One region of the Pararhizobium capsulatum DSM 1112 genome, then DNA from elsewhere that is predicted to be linked to it. Evidence: predicted binding sites of a transcription regulator. Region 1 holds the regulator's gene; the other holds the start of a gene.
What was found. The regulator PhoB, encoded in region 1, activates phosphate uptake and scavenging genes when phosphate is short. The targets are predictions, from matches to a motif close to TGTCATNNANCTGTCAT.
Positions count from the first base shown of each region.

Region 2: QO002_RS15200 (DUF47 domain-containing protein) is a predicted target of PhoB. The motif match lies at 2,391-2,407, and genes of this name have one in related genera.

Region 1 is NZ_JAUSVF010000001.1:1,011,927-1,022,001, forward strand. Features, by position in the region: gene QO002_RS04775 (GcrA family cell cycle regulator) at 1-474, shown strand, start outside; gene QO002_RS04780 (GNAT family N-acetyltransferase) at 438-995, opposite strand; gene QO002_RS04785 (rhodanese-like domain-containing protein) at 999-1,436, opposite strand; gene ftrA (transcriptional regulator FtrA) at 1,495-2,526, shown strand; gene phoB (phosphate regulon transcriptional regulator PhoB) at 2,527-3,210, opposite strand; gene phoU (phosphate signaling complex protein PhoU) at 3,314-4,027, opposite strand; gene pstB (phosphate ABC transporter ATP-binding protein PstB) at 4,101-4,916, opposite strand; gene pstA (phosphate ABC transporter permease PstA) at 4,929-6,251, opposite strand; gene pstC (phosphate ABC transporter permease subunit PstC) at 6,248-7,732, opposite strand; gene QO002_RS04820 (substrate-binding domain-containing protein) at 7,832-8,866, opposite strand; gene phoR (phosphate regulon sensor histidine kinase PhoR) at 9,063-10,075, opposite strand, start outside.
Region 2 is NZ_JAUSVF010000001.1:3,118,229-3,128,303, forward strand. Features, by position in the region: gene QO002_RS15190 (fumarylacetoacetate hydrolase family protein) at 1-607, opposite strand, end outside; gene QO002_RS15195 (inorganic phosphate transporter) at 709-1,710, opposite strand; gene QO002_RS15200 (DUF47 domain-containing protein) at 1,710-2,354, opposite strand; gene ligA (NAD-dependent DNA ligase LigA) at 2,474-4,633, opposite strand; gene QO002_RS15210 (GAF domain-containing sensor histidine kinase) at 4,810-6,000, shown strand; gene recN (DNA repair protein RecN) at 6,009-7,682, opposite strand; gene QO002_RS15220 (outer membrane protein assembly factor BamD) at 7,804-8,670, opposite strand; gene lpxC (UDP-3-O-acyl-N-acetylglucosamine deacetylase) at 8,865-9,809, opposite strand.

The sequences.
Region 1 (10,075 bases):
GCAAGCCAGATCGCCGCGCAGCTTGGTGGCGTGAGCCGGAACGCTGTTATCGGCAAGGTTCACAGGCTGTCGCTTCCCGGCCGCGCGAAGGCGGGTGGAACGGCTGCCACGCCAACCCGCGCCAAGCGCCCGACATCGCCACCCCGAGCACCGAACTATGCGGCTGCCCGTCCTGCAGCGCCGACCCGCACCGTCGCCCGTCCGGCTGGTGCGACAGTCCTGAAGGAAGAGGTCGATCTGGATGTAATGGAGCAGGCGGAGATCCAGTCTGTCGGCAGCAATGTCGTCGTTCCGATGTCGCGCCGCCTCGGCCTTACCCAGCTGACCGACCGCACCTGCAAGTGGCCGATCGGCGATCCGATGAAGGAAGAATTCCACTTCTGTGGCAATGACTCTCCGGATACGTCGCCCTATTGCACATTCCATGCCAAGCTGGCCTACCAGCCTTCGGCGGAGCGTCGTCGCGCCCGCTGAGCCACGAATTTCATTCGAAAAGCCGCCCATCCTTCCGGTTGGGCGGCTTTTTCATTTTCATGACATCCTGACAAGCCACGGCCGCCAGACCGTATCGGGCTTGCCGCCCTGATGTTCGTAGAAGCGCATGGCGGCTCGTTTCCATCAAGCACGGTCCAGGCGATTTTGGATGCCCCGATCTCCCCGGCATAGACGGCCAGCCGTTGGAAAAGGGCTTTTCCGGCGCCAAGGCCCCTTGCTTCTGCCGCAACGAAAAGTTCCTTTAACACCACCACCGGCTTGAGATCGTAGGTCCAGGGGATCTCGTAGTGGACGGCGATGCCGACAACCTTGTCGGCGAGGGTTGCTACGAAGACGCCGAAGCGCGGTGAGGTGCCAAGACCGTGCTCGATAACATCTGCCGCCGTGACCCGGAAATCGTCAATATATCCTTCGAAGACTGCGAGGCTGCGCATCAGATCGAGCACCTCCTCCACATCCCGATGCTCGAAAGGTCGGATTTCCAGGTCATTGTTTGTCATTTTCTACTCCGCTGCGATGGGAAGCGCGTTGATGTCGCCGGGCTCAGACCCTGCTGCGAAGGGAAGACCTTCGTCGGCCCAGCCGGTGATGCCGCCAATCATGATCTTAACAGGCCGGCCGAGCCGCGCCAGCTTGAGAGCTGCTTGATCGGCGCCGTTGCAATGGGGACCGGCGCAATAGACGACGAAGATCGTTTCCATTGGCCACGCTGCCATGCGCCCGGCGCTGATCTCGCGATGGGGCAGGTGGAGCGCGCCGGGTACGTGGCGGCGGGCATAGGCTTCCGGGGACCCGACGGAGTGAAGAAGCGCGAAATCCGGCTCGCCGGTGCGAAGAACGGCGGATACGTCGGCGCAATCGGTCTCGACGGAAAGTCTCTGCAGGAAATGAGCGATGGTAACCTCCGCGGATGCGGGCGGTATTTCGGTGACGAAGCTCATGATTGTCTCCTTGGTTGCTGTCATCATCTGGATACGCCGGCGTCCGTGGGATTGGCAGATGGCAGTTTTGCCATATAGTGTGAAGATCATGCCAGATTTGAACCGACACCCGAAACCGCCAAGCCCGCTCGTCGTAGCACTCGCCTACGATGGTCTCTGCACCTTCGAATTCGGTGTTGCGGTCGAGGCTTTTGGGCTTCCGCGGCCGGAAATGGGGGCGGACTGGTATCGCTTTGCCGTGGCCGGGGTCGATCCCGGCGAGATGCGAGCGGCCGGTGGTGTGCGCATTGTCGCCGACGGCGGTCTCGATTTGCTGGCGGAAGCCGGGACAATCATCGTGCCCGGCTGGCGCGGCGTCGATGCGCCCGTGCCGGATGCGCTGTGCGAAGCCTTGGCGGCGGCGCATGGACGTGGAGCGCGCATTCTCTCGATCTGCTCGGGCGTCTTCGCGCTGGCGGCGGCAGGCCTGCTGGCGGGGCGACGTGCCACAACCCACTGGCGTTATACGGATGCGCTGAAACAGCGTTATCCGGATATTCACGTGCAGCCTGATGTTCTCTACGTCGATGAAGGCACGGTCCTGACTTCAGCCGGGAGCGCTGCCGGCATCGATCTCTGCCTGCACCTCATTCGTCGTGACTACGGAATGGTCGCGGCCAATATGGTGGCCCGACGTCTTGTCGTCCCGCCGCACAGGGATGGTGGACAGGCGCAGTATATCGAGCGTGCTGTGCCGTTACCTCACGAAAGCGCGCGCCTGGGACCGCTTCTCGATCATATCCGCAACAATCTCGGTGCCGATCACAGCGTCGCGTCGCTTGCGAATATCTCCGGCATGAGCACTCGCACCTTCCTTCGGCGCTTCGAGGCGGCGACGGGAACGACGCCGGCGCAATGGGTTCTGCTGGAGCGCCTGACGCGGGCACGCGACCTATTGGAAAATTCCGCGACCCCGATCGACAGGATCGCCGAGCTGGCGGGTTTTGGTGCCGCTGCCACCTTGCGCCATCATTTTCGGCGACACTATGCGACAACACCGACAGCCTATCGCGAGACCTTTGCTGGCCCCGCGATTGCCGAGGCAGGATAGTCAGCTTTCCAGGGAATAGCCGGCGCCGCGCACCGTGCGGATGACGTCCTGCATGTTCGAAAAGTTCAACGCCTTGCGCAGACGACCGACATGGACGTCAACGGTGCGTTCATCCACGTAGATGTCGTGGCCCCACACCCCGTCCAGCAGCTGCGAGCGCGAGAAAACACGGCCGGGAGAGGCCATGAAGAATTCCAGAAGGCGGAATTCTGTCGGGCCGAGGCGGACTTCGCGGGTCTTGCGGTGAACCCGGTGCGTTTCGCGGTCAAGCTCGATATCGCCGCATTTGAGGAGCGTGGAAAGTACCTCCGGCCTTGCACGGCGCAGCATCGCCTTGACCCGCGCCATCAGCTCCGGCGTCGAGAAAGGCTTGACCACATAATCGTCCGCGCCGGTGGCAAGGCCACGTACCCGCTCGCTTTCCTCGCCACGCGCCGTCAGCATGATGATGGGTAGGCGCTCGGTCTCGGCCCGCTGGCGCAGACGACGGCATAGCTCGATGCCGGAAACGCCGGGCAGCATCCAGTCGAGAATGAGCAGGTCCGGTAAGCGCTCCTGCAGGCGCATTTCGGCTTCGTCGCCGCGATTGATGGTATCGACGTCGAAACCTTCGGCTTCCAGATTGTAGCGGAGAAGAACGCTGAGGGCTTCCTCATCTTCCACAACGGCAATTCTTGGCTGCATGATCAACTCCTTGGGCGCTTTCGCAAAGGAAGAGCGCTCGCCGGACCTTCCCTGGTCCGGCGTTCAATCTAGGTCATTTTCAACATTTGCCGCGCCGCCGCGGTCAGTTGCCGATTGCGCCCACGGTATTGGCCGTGTCGTCCTTCGGCCGTTCGCCAACCGGCTGCGCGCCCGTCGCCATGTAATAGATGGTCTCGGCGATGTTGGTTGCGTGATCGCCGATACGCTCGATGTTCTTGGCGCAGAAAAGAAGATGCGTGCAGGGCGTGATGTTGCGCGGATCTTCCATCATGTAGGTCAAGAGTTCGCGAAAAAGCGACGTGTAGATCGCGTCGATCTCGCCGTCGCGTTCCCGGATGCTGTTGGCCTTTTCCGGCGAGCGGGATGCATAGACATCCAGCACTTCCTTGAGCTGCACCAGGGCAAGCTCGGCAAGGTGCTCGAGGCCACGGGCAAGCTGACGCGGCAGGCTGGCGTTGGCGACGGCAATAACGCGCTTGGCGGTGTTCTTGCCGAGGTCGCCGACGCGTTCCAGATCGGCAGCGATGCGGATCGATCCCATGATTTCGCGCAGGTCGGCCGCCATCGGCTGGCGCTTGGCGATGGTGATGATCGCCTTTTCACCGATCTGACGTTCTGCCTCGTCCAGCACGACGTCATCGGAGATGACCTTTTGGGCAAGGGCGAGATCGGCGTTGACGAGGGCGCGGACAGAATCGCCGACCATCTGCTCGGCCAGGCCGCCCATCTCGGAAATCCGGCGTGAAAGATATTTCAGGTCTTCGTCATAGACGGAAACAATATGTGTAGAGCTCATCGTCGTTCCTTCGGATCATGGTCAGTTTCCAGGTGTCCGCCGCTTGGCCAGTGGCTGGCGGCAGACCGCATCGTCAGCCGAAACGGCCCATGATGTAGTCCTGGGTGCGCTGGTCGTCCGGGTTGGTGAACATCTTGTCGGTATCGTTCTCCTCGACGAGATTGCCGAGGTGGAACATGGCGGTGCGCTGCGAAACGCGGGCTGCCTGCTGCATCGAGTGCGTGACGATGACGATCGTGAAGTTGGCGCGCAGTTCGTGGATCAGTTCCTCGACCTTTGCGGTTGCGATAGGGTCGAGAGCCGAGCAGGGCTCGTCCATCAGGATTACTTCCGGGCTGACCGCAACGGCGCGTGCAATGCACAGACGCTGCTGCTGACCACCCGAGAGGCCGGTGCCCGGCTCATGCAGGCGATCCTTCACCTCGTTCCAGAGGCCGGCTTTCTGCAGGCTCTGCTCGACCACCTGGTCGAACTCCGCCTTCGAGCGGGCGAGACCGTGGATACGCGGGCCGTAGGAGACGTTCTCATAGATCGACTTGGGGAACGGGTTCGGCTTCTGGAACACCATGCCGACGCGGGCACGCAGTTCCACGACGTCGATCGTCGGATCGTAGATATCGTCTTCGTCGAGCGTGATCTTGCCGGTCACGCGGCAGCCGTCGATCGTGTCGTTCATGCGGTTCAGCGTGCGCAGGAATGTCGACTTGCCGCAGCCCGAAGGGCCGATCAAAGCGGTGACGGTGTTTTCGCGGACGTTGAGGTTCACATCGAAAAGAGCGCGCTTCTCGCCGTAATAGACGGAAACATCCTTGCCGATCATCTTGTAGGGTATGGTATTCATTTTCTGCTCGAGAGCCTTTTCGACTGCTGCTTCGGACATCATGTTCATGTTTCTACCTCACTACCAGCGACGCTCAAAGCGACGCCGCAACAGGATTGCGCCAAGGTTCATGACGACGAGGAATACCAGGAGGATGATGATCGCTCCCGACGTCCGTTCGACGAATGCACGTTCTGCTTCATTGGCCCACATGTAGATCTGCACGGGCAGGGCAGTGGAGGGCTCCATCGGCGAGCCAGGATAATCGACGACGAAGGCGACCATGCCGATGAGCAGCAGCGGGGCGGTTTCGCCAAGCGCATGGGCAAGGCCGATGATCGTTCCGGTCAGAACGCCCGGCATGGCGAGCGGCAGGACATGATGGAAGATGGTCTGCATCTTCGAGGCGCCGAGACCCAGAGCCGCAGAGCGGATCGAAGGCGGCACGGCCTTCAGCGCCGCGCGGGTCGCGATGATGATCGTCGGAAGCGTCATCAGCGTCAGGACGAGACCGCCAACGAGAGCAGCCGAGCGGGGCATGCCGGCGAAGTTGATGAACACCGCTAGGCCAAGCAGACCGTAGACAATCGACGGAACGGCCGCGAGGTTGTTGATGTTCACCTCGATCAGGTCGGTCAAGCGGTTCTTCGGCGCGAACTCTTCCAGGTAGATCGATGCACAAACACCGATCGGCAGGGCAAGAACGAGCACGATCAACATCATGTAGAGGGAGCCGAGCGCCGCGACGCCGATGCCGGCTGCTTCCGGACGGCTCGATGCGCCGAAGGTGAAGAGGCCGGTGTTGAAGGACTTCGTGAGCGAACCGCTCTCGGTGAGCGTCTTCATCCACTCGATCTGCTGGTCCTTCACCTTGCGGTTGGCTTCCGGCACGGCGAGATCGATCTGGCCCTTGTTGGCGCTGTCGATATTGCCTTCGGCCAGCAGAGAAACGTTCTGCGTCGTGCCGATGGCGGACTGGTTGTTGACGACAATGTTACGCAGCTGGACGCGGGCGCTGGCCGAAACCATGTCGGTCGCCTGCTTGACCAGCGCACGGTTCGACGGATCGATGTTCAACGCCTTCACCAGAGCATCGCGGACGAGCAGCGGATAATTCGCCGTCATCAGCTTTGCGGGATTGTCGGCGCGTTCGTTCTTCGGATCGATGACCTTCTCGGAGAACTCGATCGGCAGGGTGATCGTCGTCTGCAGGAAGGCGGTGTAACCGTTGGAGACGACCGTCCAAAGCAGCACGAACAGGAAGAACAGGCCGGTCAGGATCGCCGCCACGCCATAGGCCCGGAAGCGTCTTTCGGCGCGGTAGCGTTTCTTGATGCCGATGTCGCGGCGTGCCTGGGCGGGACGGACGAAGGCGGAGGGTGCGGAAGCGGAGATCTCGGTCATTCGTACTGCTCCCGGTATTTGCGCACGATGTAGAGCGCGTAGATGTTGAGGCAAAGCGTGATCGCAAACAGGGTGATGCCGAGTGCAAAGGCCACAAGGGTCTGTGGCGAGTTGAACTCGAGGTCGCCTGTCAGCTGATTGACGATCTTGACCGTGACGGTCGTCATCGCTTCGAAGGGATTGAACTGCATGCGGGCGGCAACGCCGGCGGCAAGCACGACGATCATGGTTTCACCGACAGCACGCGAGGCCGTCAGCAGGAGAGCGCCGACGATGCCCGGAAGGGCAGCGGGGAGCACGACCTTCTTGATTGTTTCCGACCGGGTTGCACCAAGGCCGAGCGAGCCGTCACGCAGCGAGCGCGGAACCTGGGTGATGATGTCGTCGGAGAGCGAGGAAACGAAGGGGATCAGCATGATGCCCATGACGATACCGGCCGTCAGAACGCTCTGCGCCTGAATGAAGTTCACGTAGTTGCCGGTGATGAGCCCGTTGAGCTGGGCCGACACGTCGCGCAGGAACGGACCGACCGTGATCAGGGCGAAGAAGCCGTAGACGATGGTCGGGATGCCCGCGAGAATTTCGAGGAGTGGCTTGGCGATGCCGCGAACGGCAGGACGAGCGTACTCCGCCATGTAGATCGCTGCAAAAAGGCCAACGGGTACGGCAAACAGCATGGCGACGAAGGCGATGTAGAGCGTGCCTGCAAGAAGCGGCAGGAGGCCGAACTGTCCTTCCGTGCCGCCGCTGCCGGCCGCCGAAAAGCGCGGATCCCAGACCGTTCCAAAAAAGAAGGTGCTGGGCGAAACCGACTGGAAGAAGCGGATGGCTTCCGAAAGCATCGAGCCGATGATGCCAACCGTCGTCAGAATGGCGATGGACGACGCCAGCAGCAGCCCCCCCAGCATGACGCGCTCGACACGGTTGCGGGCGCGGAACGGAGCGGAGATGCCGCGAAGCGCAAAAACCGCGCCCGCGATCGAAAGGATGATCACGACAGCCGCCATGGTGAGCTGGCTGCCATCCTTCGCGGAGTTGTACGCCTCGGCGGAGGTGAGCAGATAGGGCTCTCCGTCGCTTGCCATGGGAATGCCTTTGGCGGCCAGCGTTTCGCGCAGATTGGCGCTACGGTTGGTCACCGTGGCAAGCTCGTCGTCGCTGAGCAGCCGCAGGCCGTTGGCCACGGAAATAACCTGACCCAGCGCCAGTTCGGTCGGTGCTGCGCCCTGGCTGGTCACGCCTTCGGGAAGAGAATTACGGATGGTCTTTTCTATCACCATCGGACTGGCGACAAGCCAGACGCCGAGCACGACGAGTGCCGGAAGGGTCGCCCAGATCGCCGCGTAGGTGCCGTGATAGCCGGGAAGGGAATGAAGTATGGAAAGCTTGCCGTTCGCACTGGCGACGGCCCGCGATCTCGCAACGAAATAGGCGCCAAGGCCTATTATCAAAACAATCAAAAAAATCAGAGAGGTGTTCATCAATAGGTCCCCCCGGCCCTGTCAATCATTGAAAGCCGGCATTGCGAACGAGGGATACGGCACGGCAGAAAATGCCGTGCCGCTGGTCTGATGTTTATATCAGAGCATGTTGCCGGCAGAGAAGGCCTTGCGGACTTCTTCGCGTTCTGCGTCCGGAGCCGGAACCAGGCCGTAAGCTGCGAGCGGGCTGTCAGCGCCGATCATCTGGTCGTCAAGGAAGAACTCGACATATTCCTTGAGGCCCGGGATAACGCCGAGGTGTGCCTTCTTGACATAGAAGAACAGCGGGCGGGAAACCGGATATTCGCCGGAAGCGACGGTCTCAGCCGAAGGAGCGATGCCGCTGACGGTAGCGACCTTCAGCTTGTCGGCGTTGTTTTCGTAGAAGGACAGGCCGAAGACGCCGATGCCGTTCTTGTTGGAGGCGATACGAGCAAGCGTTTCGGTGTAGTCGCCATCGATGTCGATCGCCAGACCGTCCTTACGAACGGCGATGCACTTCTTGGCAGCTTCTTTCTCGTCCGCAATCAGGCCCTTGATGACGTCGGTAGCGCCGACTTCCTTGCAGCCTGCAGCGAGAACTTTCTCGTCGAAGACTTCGCGGGTGCCGTGCTTTTCGCCCGGGATGTAAGCGGCGATTTCAACGTCCGGCAGGTCCTTGTTGACTTCCGACCACTTCTTGTAGGGGTTGGCAACGAGCTTGCCGTCAACGACGACTTCAGCGGCCAGCGCAAGGTACAGGTCCTTCGGAACCAGCTTCAGGTCGGCATTGCTGGCGTCGGTTGCGAAAACGATGCCGTCATAGCCGAACTTGATTTCCTGAACTTCGGTTACGCCGTTCGACTTGCAGGTTTCCAGCTCGCTGTCCTTGATCTTGCGCGAAGCATTGGCAACGTCGATGGTGTCCGGGCCGACGCCCTTGCAGAATTCCTTCAGACCCGCGCCGGTGCCGCCGGATTCAACGACCGGGGTCTTGAAGTCCGGGAAGGTTTCGCCGAAAGTTTCGGCAACGATCTTGGCATAAGGAAGAACGGTGGAGGAGCCGGCGACCTGGATCTGGTCACGGGCAGCAGCGGCGCCGGCAAAGGCAACCGATGCAACCAGGGCTGCAGCAGTAAGTTTCAGAACGTTCATCGAAATTCTCCCGGAATTGGGCTTGTGTTGGTGCGCATTTTTGCGAGCGCTCGCTTGGCCGTCTTGATCGGCTGCCTTTAACTAGCTCCCGATGCCACTATCTTTTATGTCAGTTCGATGAAACATTTGTGACAGATTATCTATATGAAAAATAATGATTATTTTCCAAAGCGCTGTCGACATCCGAAGCTTTGTGTCAAAACCGCACGGTGAAGACCGTACCCTTGCCGACTTCTGATTGAACAATCATCCGGGCGCGATGGCGCGTGAGGATGTGCTTGACGATTGCAAGCCCGAGGCCGGTGCCTTTTTTCGTGCGGCTCGCCTCGACATTGACGCGGTAGAAACGCTCTGTGATGCGGGGCACATGCTCAGCCGGGATTCCAGGTCCATAATCGCGGACCGATACCTCCACGGAATTTTCGCCCTCGCCACCGGACAGCTTCACATCGACCTTCTTGCCCTCTTGCCCGTATTTGCAGGCGTTTTCGATGAGATTCTCGAAGACTTCGGTCAGCTCATCGCGGTCACCCCGGACCGTCGCCTTATGCTCGGGAAGATCCAGTGTGATTTCGACGCCGAGATCCCGCGCCAGAGGTGCCAGGCTATCGCGCACATGGCCGAGCAGCGGCGCCAGATCGATCGTCTCGTCGGGAGCGATATGCGATTTCAGCTCCAGCCGGGAGAGCGACAGCAAATCATCGACAAGCCGGCTCATTCGCGTCGCCTGCTCGTGCATGATCATCAGGAACTTTTCGTGTGCCTTGGCGTCGCCACGGGCAGGACCTTGCAGCGTCTCGATGAAGCCGCGCAGCGAGGCAAGCGGCGTTCGCAGTTCATGGCTGGCATTGGCGACGAAGTCGGAGCGCATGCGGTCGATCCGGCGTGCCTGAGAAATGTCGCGGAAGGACAGGATGAACAGTCGGTCGCCTTCGGCCGCGGTCGTATCAGCGGGGGCTATGCGCACAATATAGACCGCGTCCGAAGGAAGTCGCTCGGAATGCTCGATCTGGTTCGGTTTTCCGGTGGCGATCGTTTCACGCACCATATCGAGGATGCCGGGTGAACGGATGCGAGCCGAAAGGTCCGTATCGACCGGGATCGCACCGAAGGCTTTCTCGGCAGCGTGATTCTGCAGCCGGACGATTTCTTCTGACGAAATGACCAGGATCGGCATATCGAGCGCGTTGAATGCAGCGAGCAGCACAC
Region 2 (10,075 bases), 2.1 Mb from region 1:
GACCGGTGATCACGATACTGCCGGCACCAAGGGAGCGGTTCGGCGCCGGTATGGCAATATCATCAATGGAGCTGCCTGCGCCGCTTTTCGAACTGTCGGAAACAGGGTTTCCGTTGATGGTGAGATGCAGCGAAAGATTTTCAAGCTCATCGCGCGTGACGGCAACCGGTGAAAAGGCAGTATCGCCGCCATTGGCCGAAACGGTCGCCGCAAGCATGACCAGCGCGACTTGAGGGCCGTTGGACGAGGCATCCGCATCGGTCAAGAAATCATCGAGAATAACAACGGCACGGGCTTCCACCTGCGCTTCACCAGATGAAATGTTCAGGGGATCGCGCGGCGCCGAGAAATAGCCACCAAGACTGGATGCAAAGGCGCGCGGCAGCGGAGACGCCGCATCATGTTCGTGAAACCGTATGGTCGGCTGTGCACCGGTTTCGACACCCTCTGCCACCCTCTCCAGCCGGGGACCGACATAGGCCCAATCGTCCAGCGCAGCCTGCAGGGTGCGGGCGATGTGTCCGACCTCCGAGCAACGGGTAAGATCCTTTGACACGACAACCAGTCGCCCGTCACGAGTCGAATCCTTCAAGGTAGCAAGCTTCATGAATGTTTTCCTCGGTTGGCGGCGCCTCTGCGGGCACCTGCCACCATACTGACATCATGAAACGCCTCTGTCCTCAGCGATTTTCGCGAAAATCGCGACGATCAGAATAGCGAGACGATGAAATAGGTCAGCGCCGAGATGACAGCCGCCGCCGGCAGCGTCAGGAACCACGCGATGACGATATTGCCAGCAAGCCCCCAGCGCACGGCCGAAACGCGGCGGGCAGCACCCACGCCGATGATGGCGCCGGTGATGGTATGGGTCGTGGACACCGGGATACCGAGCCAGGTGGCGCCGAATAACGTCAAGGCACCACCCGTTTCGGCGCAGAACCCCTGCATCGGGTTGAGCCGCGTGATCTTCGAGCCCATCGTATGCACGATGCGCCAGCCGCCAAAGAGCGTGCCGAGCGCCATGGCCGACTGGCAGGTGATGACCACCCAGAAGGGTACGTAGAAGGTCGAGCCGAGATAACCCTGCGAGAACAGCAGAACGGCAATTATGCCCATAGTCTTCTGCGCATCGTTGCCGCCGTGACCGAGCGAATAGAGTGACGCGGAAATGAACTGCAGGCCACGGAAACTGCGATCGACGGCAAAGGGTGTCTGGCGAATGCAGATCCAGGACACGATCAGGACGAGGAAGAGCGCAAGCACAAAGCCGATCATCGGCGACATGAAGATCGCGGCGACCGTCTTGGCAAGGCCGGCAAGCACGATCGCATCGCCGCCCGTCGAGGCAAGCCCTGCCCCGACAAGACCGCCGATCAACGCGTGCGACGAACTCGACGGAATGCCGAAGATCCAGGTGACGATGTTCCAGACGATCGCGCCCGTCAGGGCCGCAAAGATAACGGCAGGCGTGACGATCTTCGGATCGATGATGCCGGTGCCGAGCGTTTCGGCCACATGCAGACCGAAGAACAGGAAGGCAATGAAATTGAAGAAGGCCGCCCACATGACCGCATATTGCGGCCGCAGCACCCGCGTCGAGACGATGGTCGCGATCGAATTTGCTGCGTCGTGCAGGCCGTTCAGAAAGTCGAAGAACAGCGCGACGCCGATGAGCGCGACGAGCAGCGGAAAGGCCAGCGTGGCATCCATCAGACGTTCTCGATCACGATGCCGCTGATTTCATTGGCGACGTCCTCGAAGCGATCGACGACCTTTTCCAGCTCGCCATAAATCTCGCTGCCGATGATATAGGCCATCGGGTTGGACTGACCGTGGCGCTTGAAGAGATCCTTCAGGCCTTCGTCGTGCAGCTCGTCAGAGCGGCCCTCGACACGGGTGATCTCTTCGGCGATGGCGCTCAGACGCTGGGCGTTCGGACCCATGCGATCGAGCAGCGGAATGGCCTCCGCGATCAGGCGCGCGGCATCGACGACGAGAACGCCCATTTCGCGCATGCCGGGATCAAACGTCTTCTGTTCGAACAGGCGGATAGTCTTGACCGTCTTGTGCATCATGTCGATGGCGTCATCCATCGACTGGATCAGATCCTTGATGTCGCCACGGTCAAACGGGGTGATGAAGCTGCGGCGAACGGCCAGCATCACCTCGCGGGTGATGTTATCGGCCTGGTCTTCCAGCGCGACGATGCGGTTGCAGTTGGCATCGTGATCGCCCTCGCCTGCGAGCAGCGCCTTCAAGGCATCGGCTGCGCCGACCACCGTGCGCGAATGCGCCTCGAAAAGCTCGAAGAACTTGTCTTCGCGCGGCATCAGCTTACGGAACCAGCCCAGCATTATCCAACCTATCTGTGTTTTCCAGCGTCACGGAACAGTCATAAAACTGTCATAAATCTGGCAGCCCTCATAGAGAAGGCAAGGCAAGAAGGAAAGCTTTTGCGGAATTTCTTGGCCGGTTACCCACCGATCAGGGTAAACCAGCCGTCTTCATCCGTTGTTTCGACGCCTAATTCGCGAGCTTTTTCGAGCTTGGAGCCAGCGCCGGGACCGGCCACCAGCAGGTCCGTCTTCTTCGAAACCGAGCCTGCGACCTTGGCGCCGAGCCTTTCGGCCATCGCCTTTGCCTCGTCGCGGGTCATCTTTTCCAGCGAGCCGGTAAACACGACAGTCTTTCCCGCGACGGGACTGGAACTCGCGACCGGGGCTTCTGCATCGATGGGTGTCACCTCGCTCAAAAGCCGCGAGACGACGTCCATATTGCGCTCTTCCTTGAAGAACTCGACGATGGCACGGGCGACGACTTCTCCGATGCCGTCAATCGTATTGAGGTCGCTCCAGGCTTCGGACGTCAGATCGCCGGCCGCAACCATCGCTTCGGCGAAGGCGGCGTAGCTGCTATAGGAGCGCGCCAAAAGCTTCGCCGTCGTTTCGCCGACATGGCGGATGCCGAGCGCATAGATCAGACGATGCAGAGCGACCGCGCGGCGATCGTTGATCGCGTCGAAGAGTTTTCGCACGCTGACCTTGCCGAAGCCGTCGATGTTTTCCAGCTTGGTCAGCGTCGAGGCCTCCTGCCGGCGCTGCAAAGTGAAGATATCGGGCGCCGTCTTGATCGACAGCGACGGGTCTTCCGCCTCGAAGAAGAAATCGATCTGCTTGGAGCCCAATCCCTCGATATCGAAGGCATTGCGGGAGACGAAGTGCTTCAGGTGCTCGACGGCCTGTGCCCGGCAGACGAAACCGCCGGTGCAGCGGGTGACAGAATCGAGCTTGCCGGTCTTCTCGTTGCGCTCGCGCACCGCATGGCTGCCGCAGACCGGGCAGACCCTCGGGAACTCGTAGCGCACCGCATTAGCGGGGCGTTTTTCCATGACCACATCAAGAACCTGCGGAATGACGTCGCCCGCGCGCTGAACGATCACGGTATCCCCGATGCGGATATCATGGTCCAACTCGCGGATGCGTTCGCCGCTGTTGCCGATGCCCTCGATATAATCGGCATTGTGCAGCGTTGCATTGGTGACGACGACGCCGCCGACAGTGACGGGCGTCAGGCGGGCAACGGGCGTCAGTGCGCCGGTGCGACCGACCTGGATGTCGATGTTCTCGACCGTGGTGAAAGCCTGCTCGGCCGGGAACTTGTGGGCTGTCGCCCAACGCGGCGAGCGCGAGCGGAAGCCGAGGCGCTGCTGCAGGTCGAGCTGGTCGACCTTGTAGACGACGCCGTCGATATCGTAGTCGAGATCCTGGCGCTTCAGGCCGATCTCGTTGTAATGCTCAATGATCGCTTCGACGGAGGAAAGCCGCTTCATCAGCGGGTTGACCGGGAAGCCCCAGCTTTTGAAGACCTCTACCATGCCGAGCTGCGTGTCGGCCGGCATTTCTGAAATTTCACCCCAGGCATAGGCGAAGAATTTCAGCTTGCGGCTGGCTGTGATCGTGGGATCGAGCTGGCGCAGCGACCCGGCGGCCGTGTTGCGCGGATTGACATAGGTCTGCTTGCCTTCGGCTTCCATCTGGGCGTTCAGCGCCAAAAAGTCGCTTTTCGCCATATAGACTTCGCCGCGCACTTCGACGATGGCGGGTACGCTGGTCGGAAGCGTCTGCGGGATCTCCTTGATGGTGCGAATGTTGGCAGTGACATTCTCGCCGGCCGTGCCGTCGCCGCGGGTGGCAGCGCTGACGAGCTTGCCGTTTTCGTACCGCAGCGACATGGAGAGACCGTCGATCTTCGGCTCGGCGGTAAAGGCGATCGAATTGTCCGGCAAGCGACCGAGGAAGCGATAGACGCTGTTGATAAAGTCGCGCACGTCTTCATCCGAAAAGACGTTGTCGAGCGAGAGCATCGGTCGGGCATGGACAATCTGCTGAAAGATGCCTGAGGGTGCCGCGCCGACCTTCCTTGATGGGCTGTCGGCGCGCACGAGTTCCGGGAAGCGCGCCTCGATCTCCTCGTTGCGGCGCTTCAGCGCGTCGTAGTCTGCATCCGATATCTCCGGCGCGTCCTTGCCGTGGTAAAGCGCGTCGTGATCGGCAAGCTCGCCCGCCAGCCGATCAAGCTCGGCAGCGGCGTCTTCCAGGGTGAGATTTTCAACGGCGACGGATGCGGTCGACATGACAGTAACTCCTCGAATGCGGGGAACGTTTTAGAGCAAATCGGCGCGATGGGAAGAGGTTTGGACCGCAGTGACCGCGGATCAATCACAGGCAGGCTATTCCGTGCTATCGAATAAACCGCATCTTATCAAAAGCAAATGACTCGGTTGGACATTCCGGCTAAAACGATCAGATCATGCGCAATACGGACGTCGAAATGAACGATACCGACAGAGACGTCCAACTCATAGGCCGGATGGCCGATGTGCCGACGATTCTTGAAGTGGTCTGCCGAACCACCGGCATGGGTTTCGCGGCCGTCGCGCGTGTGACCGATAAAAAGTGGGTCGCGTGCTCGGTTCTCGACAATATCCACTTTGGTCTCAAGCCCGGTGGCGAACTTCAACTCGAATCGACCATCTGTCACGAAATCCGCCAGAGCCACCAGCTCGTCGTCATCGACCACGTCGATGAAGATCCGCATTTTCGAACCCATCACACGCCCCTGACCTACGGCTTCCAGAGCTACATCTCGGTGCCAATCATCCGGCGTGACGGGACGTTCTTCGGAACGTTGTGCGCAATCGATCCGGCCCCTGCCAAGGTGCAGAATCCCGAGACGATCGGCATGTTTACGCTTTTTGCCAAACTCATTGCCAGCAATCTGGACAGCAATCAGGATCTTGTCGAGGCGCGGGCTCATCTCGCCGAAGAGCGGGAGCTTTCCGAGGTGCGCGAGCAGTTCATCGCCGTTCTGGGTCATGACCTTCGCAATCCGCTGGCCGCGCTGATGGCGGGTATCCGCCGCCTGTCGCGCGTCGGTGTTGGCGACGGCGGGCAGGACGTGCTTGCCGCTATGCAGTCGAGCGCCGTCCGAATGCGCGACCTCGTGGACAATGTGATGGACTTTGCGCGCGCCCGCCTGGGTGATGGTCTCAAGCTCGAAACGGCTGCGAAAGCCCCTCTTCGACCGGTTCTGGAGCATATTGTTGACGAGATCCGCACGATCTACCCACAGCGCGAGATCAAGACCGACTTCCAGCTCGATCAGGATGTGCACTGCGACCACCCGCGGATATCGCAACTGCTTTCCAATCTGCTCGGCAACGCCGTAACCCACGGCGATCCGGCTATCCCGATCGAGGTTGGTGGAAAAACCACCGGTAGCGAACTTCAGTTGTGGGTCACGAATGGTGGCGCGCCCATCTCGAAAAAGGCCATGGAAACGCTGTTTCGTCCCTTCTTCCGCGGAGAGGTTCGTGGCAGCCAGCAAGGCCTGGGTCTCGGGCTCTTCATCGCCAGCGAGATCGCCCGCGTTCACGACGGAAGAATATCAGTGATTTCCACCCCGGATGAGACCCGGTTTACGTTCACGATGCCGCTATAGAGCGCTGCCTACCCGTTTCCCGCTAACAATCGTGCCGCCGCAGCCCTCGCCTCTTCCGTAACTGATGCGCCGGCGAGCATGCGAGCGATTTCCTCGGTACGGGCCTTGTTGTCCATGCGGGCGACGCGGGTGGCGATGGTCTCGGCCTTTTCGGTCGAAGGACCTTTCGAGATCAGCAGATGGGTTGCTGCGCGGGCAGCGACCTGTGGCGCATGGGTTACGGACAGTACCTGAACCTTGTCCGACAGACGCTTCAACCGCTGGCCGATCGCATCGGCCACTGCACCACCGACGCCCGTGTCGATTTCGTCGAAGACGAGGGTCGGTGCCGAGCCGCGATCAGCAAGCGCGACCTTCAGCGCCAGCAGGAAGCGCGAAAGTTCGCCGCCGGATGCCACCTTCATGATCGGACCCGGGCGGGTGCCGGGATTGGTCTGGACGTGGAATTCAACGATGTCGATACCTTCGGCGGCAGCGTTCTGCGGATCGCTCGAAACCTCGACCATGAAGCGCGCGCGTTCCAGTTTCAACGCCGGCAATTCCGCCATGACGGCCCCGGAAAGAGCCGTTGCGGTATTCTGGCGTTTCTCTGAAAGCAGGATAGCCGCTGAATCGTAAGTAGACTTGGTCAGCGTCAGCTGGCCTTGCAGCTGCTTCAGCTTCTCCTCGCCGGCATCGAGATCAGCAAGGTCGGAGATCATCTTCACGGCGAGTGCCGGCAGGCCGGTGACCGGAACAGAATATTTGCGGGCGGCGGCGCGTAACGCAAACAGGCGCTCCTCGACACGCTCCAGTTCCTTCGGGTCATATTCCGTCTTGCGCAAGGCTGCCTCGACCGCCATCTGAGCATCCGACAGATGGTTGAGAGCGGTGTCGAGAAAGGTGACGGTCTCTTCCAGAAGCCCCGGCGCCTCATGGCTCTTGCGCTCCAGCCGGCGCACGAGCGAGGCGATCAGCGGCACGGGCGACCCATTGCCGTTGAGGAATTCGCTGGCCTCGTTGATGTCAACGGCAATGCGCTCGGCCTTCATCATGCGCGAGCGACGTTCGGCAAGTTCTTCTTCCTCGCCGTCCTGTGGCGACAAGGTTTCGAGTTCTTCAACTGACGAACGCAAATAGTCGGCCTCCCGCGCGGCAGCCTCGACCTTTTCGCGATGCTTACGCAGGGTGCGCTCGGCATCTTTCCAGACGCGGTAAAGCTCCGAGACGCCGATCGCCTCGTCCGCAAGACCGCCGAAGGCATCGAGAAGCGTGCGATGCGCGTGAGTATCGACAAGGGCACGGTCATCGTGCTGGCCGTGAATTTCGACGAGCAGTTGGCCGGCCTGCCGCATCAGCTGCACGGACACGGGCTGATCGTTGACATAGGCCTTGGTGCGCCCGTCAGCATTCTGCACCCGGCGGAAGATCAGGTCGCCGTCGTCGTCGATGCCGTTTTCGCGAACGAGAAGGCGGGCGGGATGGTTGCCGACGACGTCGAAGACCGCGGTCACCTGCCCCTTGTCGCTGCCGTGGCGCACCAGAGACCCGTCACCACGGCCGCCGAGCGCCAAAGACAGACTGTCGAGAAGGATGGATTTGCCCGCGCCGGTTTCACCGGTCAGCACTGAAAGGCCGGTCTCGAAGGAAAGATCAAGCCGTTCGATCAGGACGATATCGCGGATCGAGAGCTGTGAAAGCATCCGGTTTCGATTCTCCCAGGGTCGGGTCCGTCAAGCGGCCCGCTTGGAAACAGAGCCATCTGCGGCCCGCAAACTGCCGTAGCCGAGGCCGATTCGCAACATGGTAGCAGTCTGCTGAACCTTAAACGCCAAGCAGCCGTTTGCCAGCGCGCGAAATCCACGAGCCATTGTTTTCGCGCGGCTCAAGCCCACCGGACTGCAGAAGCTTGTAGCTGTCGGCATACCACTGGCTATCCGGATAGTTATGACCAAGAACGGCGGCAGCCGTCTGCGCTTCGCTCACGACACCCATCGCGAAATACGTCTCGACGAGACGCGCCAGAGCTTCCTCAACCTGATTGGTCGTCGGATATTTCTCGACCACGTTGCGGAAGCGCGTCGCAGCGGCAAGATATTCCTTGCGCTCCAGATAATAACGGCCGACCTGCATCTCCTTGCCGGCAATCTGGTCCTTGGCGAAGCGAATCTTGGCCTGCGCATCCTCGACATATTCTGAATCAGGATAGTTATCGATGACCTTCTGCATCGCATCGATAGTATTCTGGGCAGGCTTCTGGTCCTGTGTTACCGAGGGGATCTGCTTGGAATAGGCAAGGCCGACGATGTACTGGGCGTAGGCGGCGTCTTCAGACTGCGGATAGAGATTGAGGTAACGCGTCGCTGCGTTGATCGCATCCTGGCTCTGGCCGTTGCGATAGGCAACGAAGGCCTTCATAACCAGAGCTTTACGGGCATACTCGGAAAACGGATGCTGCTGATCGATGGCGTCGAACTTGCGCGCTGCTTCGGTCGTCTTGCCGGCCTGGAGGTTGGCGAGACCCTGATTATAGAGCATCTCCGGCGGATCGGTCTCGGCTGTCAGCTTGGTAATGTCGATATCGGGATCGTTCTGGCACGACGTCAGCAAGAGGCCGGTTACCGATGCGGTAAGCGCGATATAGACAACGCGCACCATCTTCTTCATGTCAACCTGGCCTGCAAATACCATTAGAAAATCCCACTCACGCGCCGGTAAGGCAACCGCCGCCTATGAACCGCGTTTTAAATCAAGATGCAACACGCCCGCAACGTCATGATGAGCGAATAACGCAATTTTGTGGCAGCCATCTCGCGAAAAAGCCGGCCCAAAAGCCGGCTTTCAAGACTAAATCAACTCTGAGCATTCAATCCCATCGAAGACGCTCACTGCGCGCTGGCAGCAATCGCTTCGCGCACGGCAGGACGCTGACGCGACGGCGTGCTTTCGACAATCTCGTAGGCGCTCGGATCGCTCATCAGCGCCTTCAGCGCGTTCGCGTTCATCTTGTGACCACCACGATAGGAGCGGTAGCAGCCGAGGAACGGCATGCCGGCAAGTGCCAGGTCGCCAACGGCATCAAGCGTCTTGTGGCGCACGAACTCGTCCTTGGCGTAGCGCAGGCCTTCGACGTTGATAACCGTGTTGTCGTCGGAGATGACAACCGAGTTTTCAAGCGAAGAGCCCAGGCCACGACCTGCAGCCCACATCTTTTCGACATCCCGCATAAAACCGAAGGTGCGCGCACGCGAAAGTTCGCTCTTGAAGGTCGACGGGTTAATATCGCCCTTCCAGGACTGGCGACCGATCAGCGGGCAATCGAAATCGATATCCACTTCGAAGCGCATCCCTCCTTCGTAGGGCAGGAATTCCGACCAGGACGCACCCGATTCGATGCGGACCGGCTTCAGGATGCGGATATAGCGGCGCTTGGTGGCCAGGGCGCGAACGCCGGCCTGCTCGATCGCCTCGACGAAGGGAGCGGAGCTACCGTCCATGATCGGCATTTCGGCACCGTGAACTTCAATCAGCAGATTATCGAGGCCAAGCGAGTAGATCGCGGCCATGACATGCTCGATGGTGGCGATGAAGGTAGCAGGCGAAAAGCCGAGAACCGTGCAGAGATCAGTATTGCCGACCTGCGAAGACACGGCCTTATATTCGCTGACGACGGTTTCCCCGTTCATACGCTGGAAGACGATACCGCTATCGGCTTCGGCTGGATGGAAAGTGATGGAAACTTCACTGCCCGAATGTACGCCGGTACCCGACAACGTGACGGCGCTTGCGATCGTCGTCTGAAAACCAAGCTGCCCAATTCCAAGTACCATGCTCTTTGCCTTATATATGCCGGCGATACAGCTATGAGAACGCCGATAGAAACTCTTCGGAACCGAAGTCTTGGTCACAAAGCGACGCACGATCAGCGACGCCCCACGCCACCAGTCGGATCAACTTCAAGCCAGCGATGTATGGTATCGCGTGTGCCCCTTCAGTCCCGACTCTCAACATAATAGTGTAGGCGCGCCATTCCAAATCACTGTTTCTTTCGGTTTGTTACGCGTCACGGCAGCTTATATTAGACAATGAAAACATT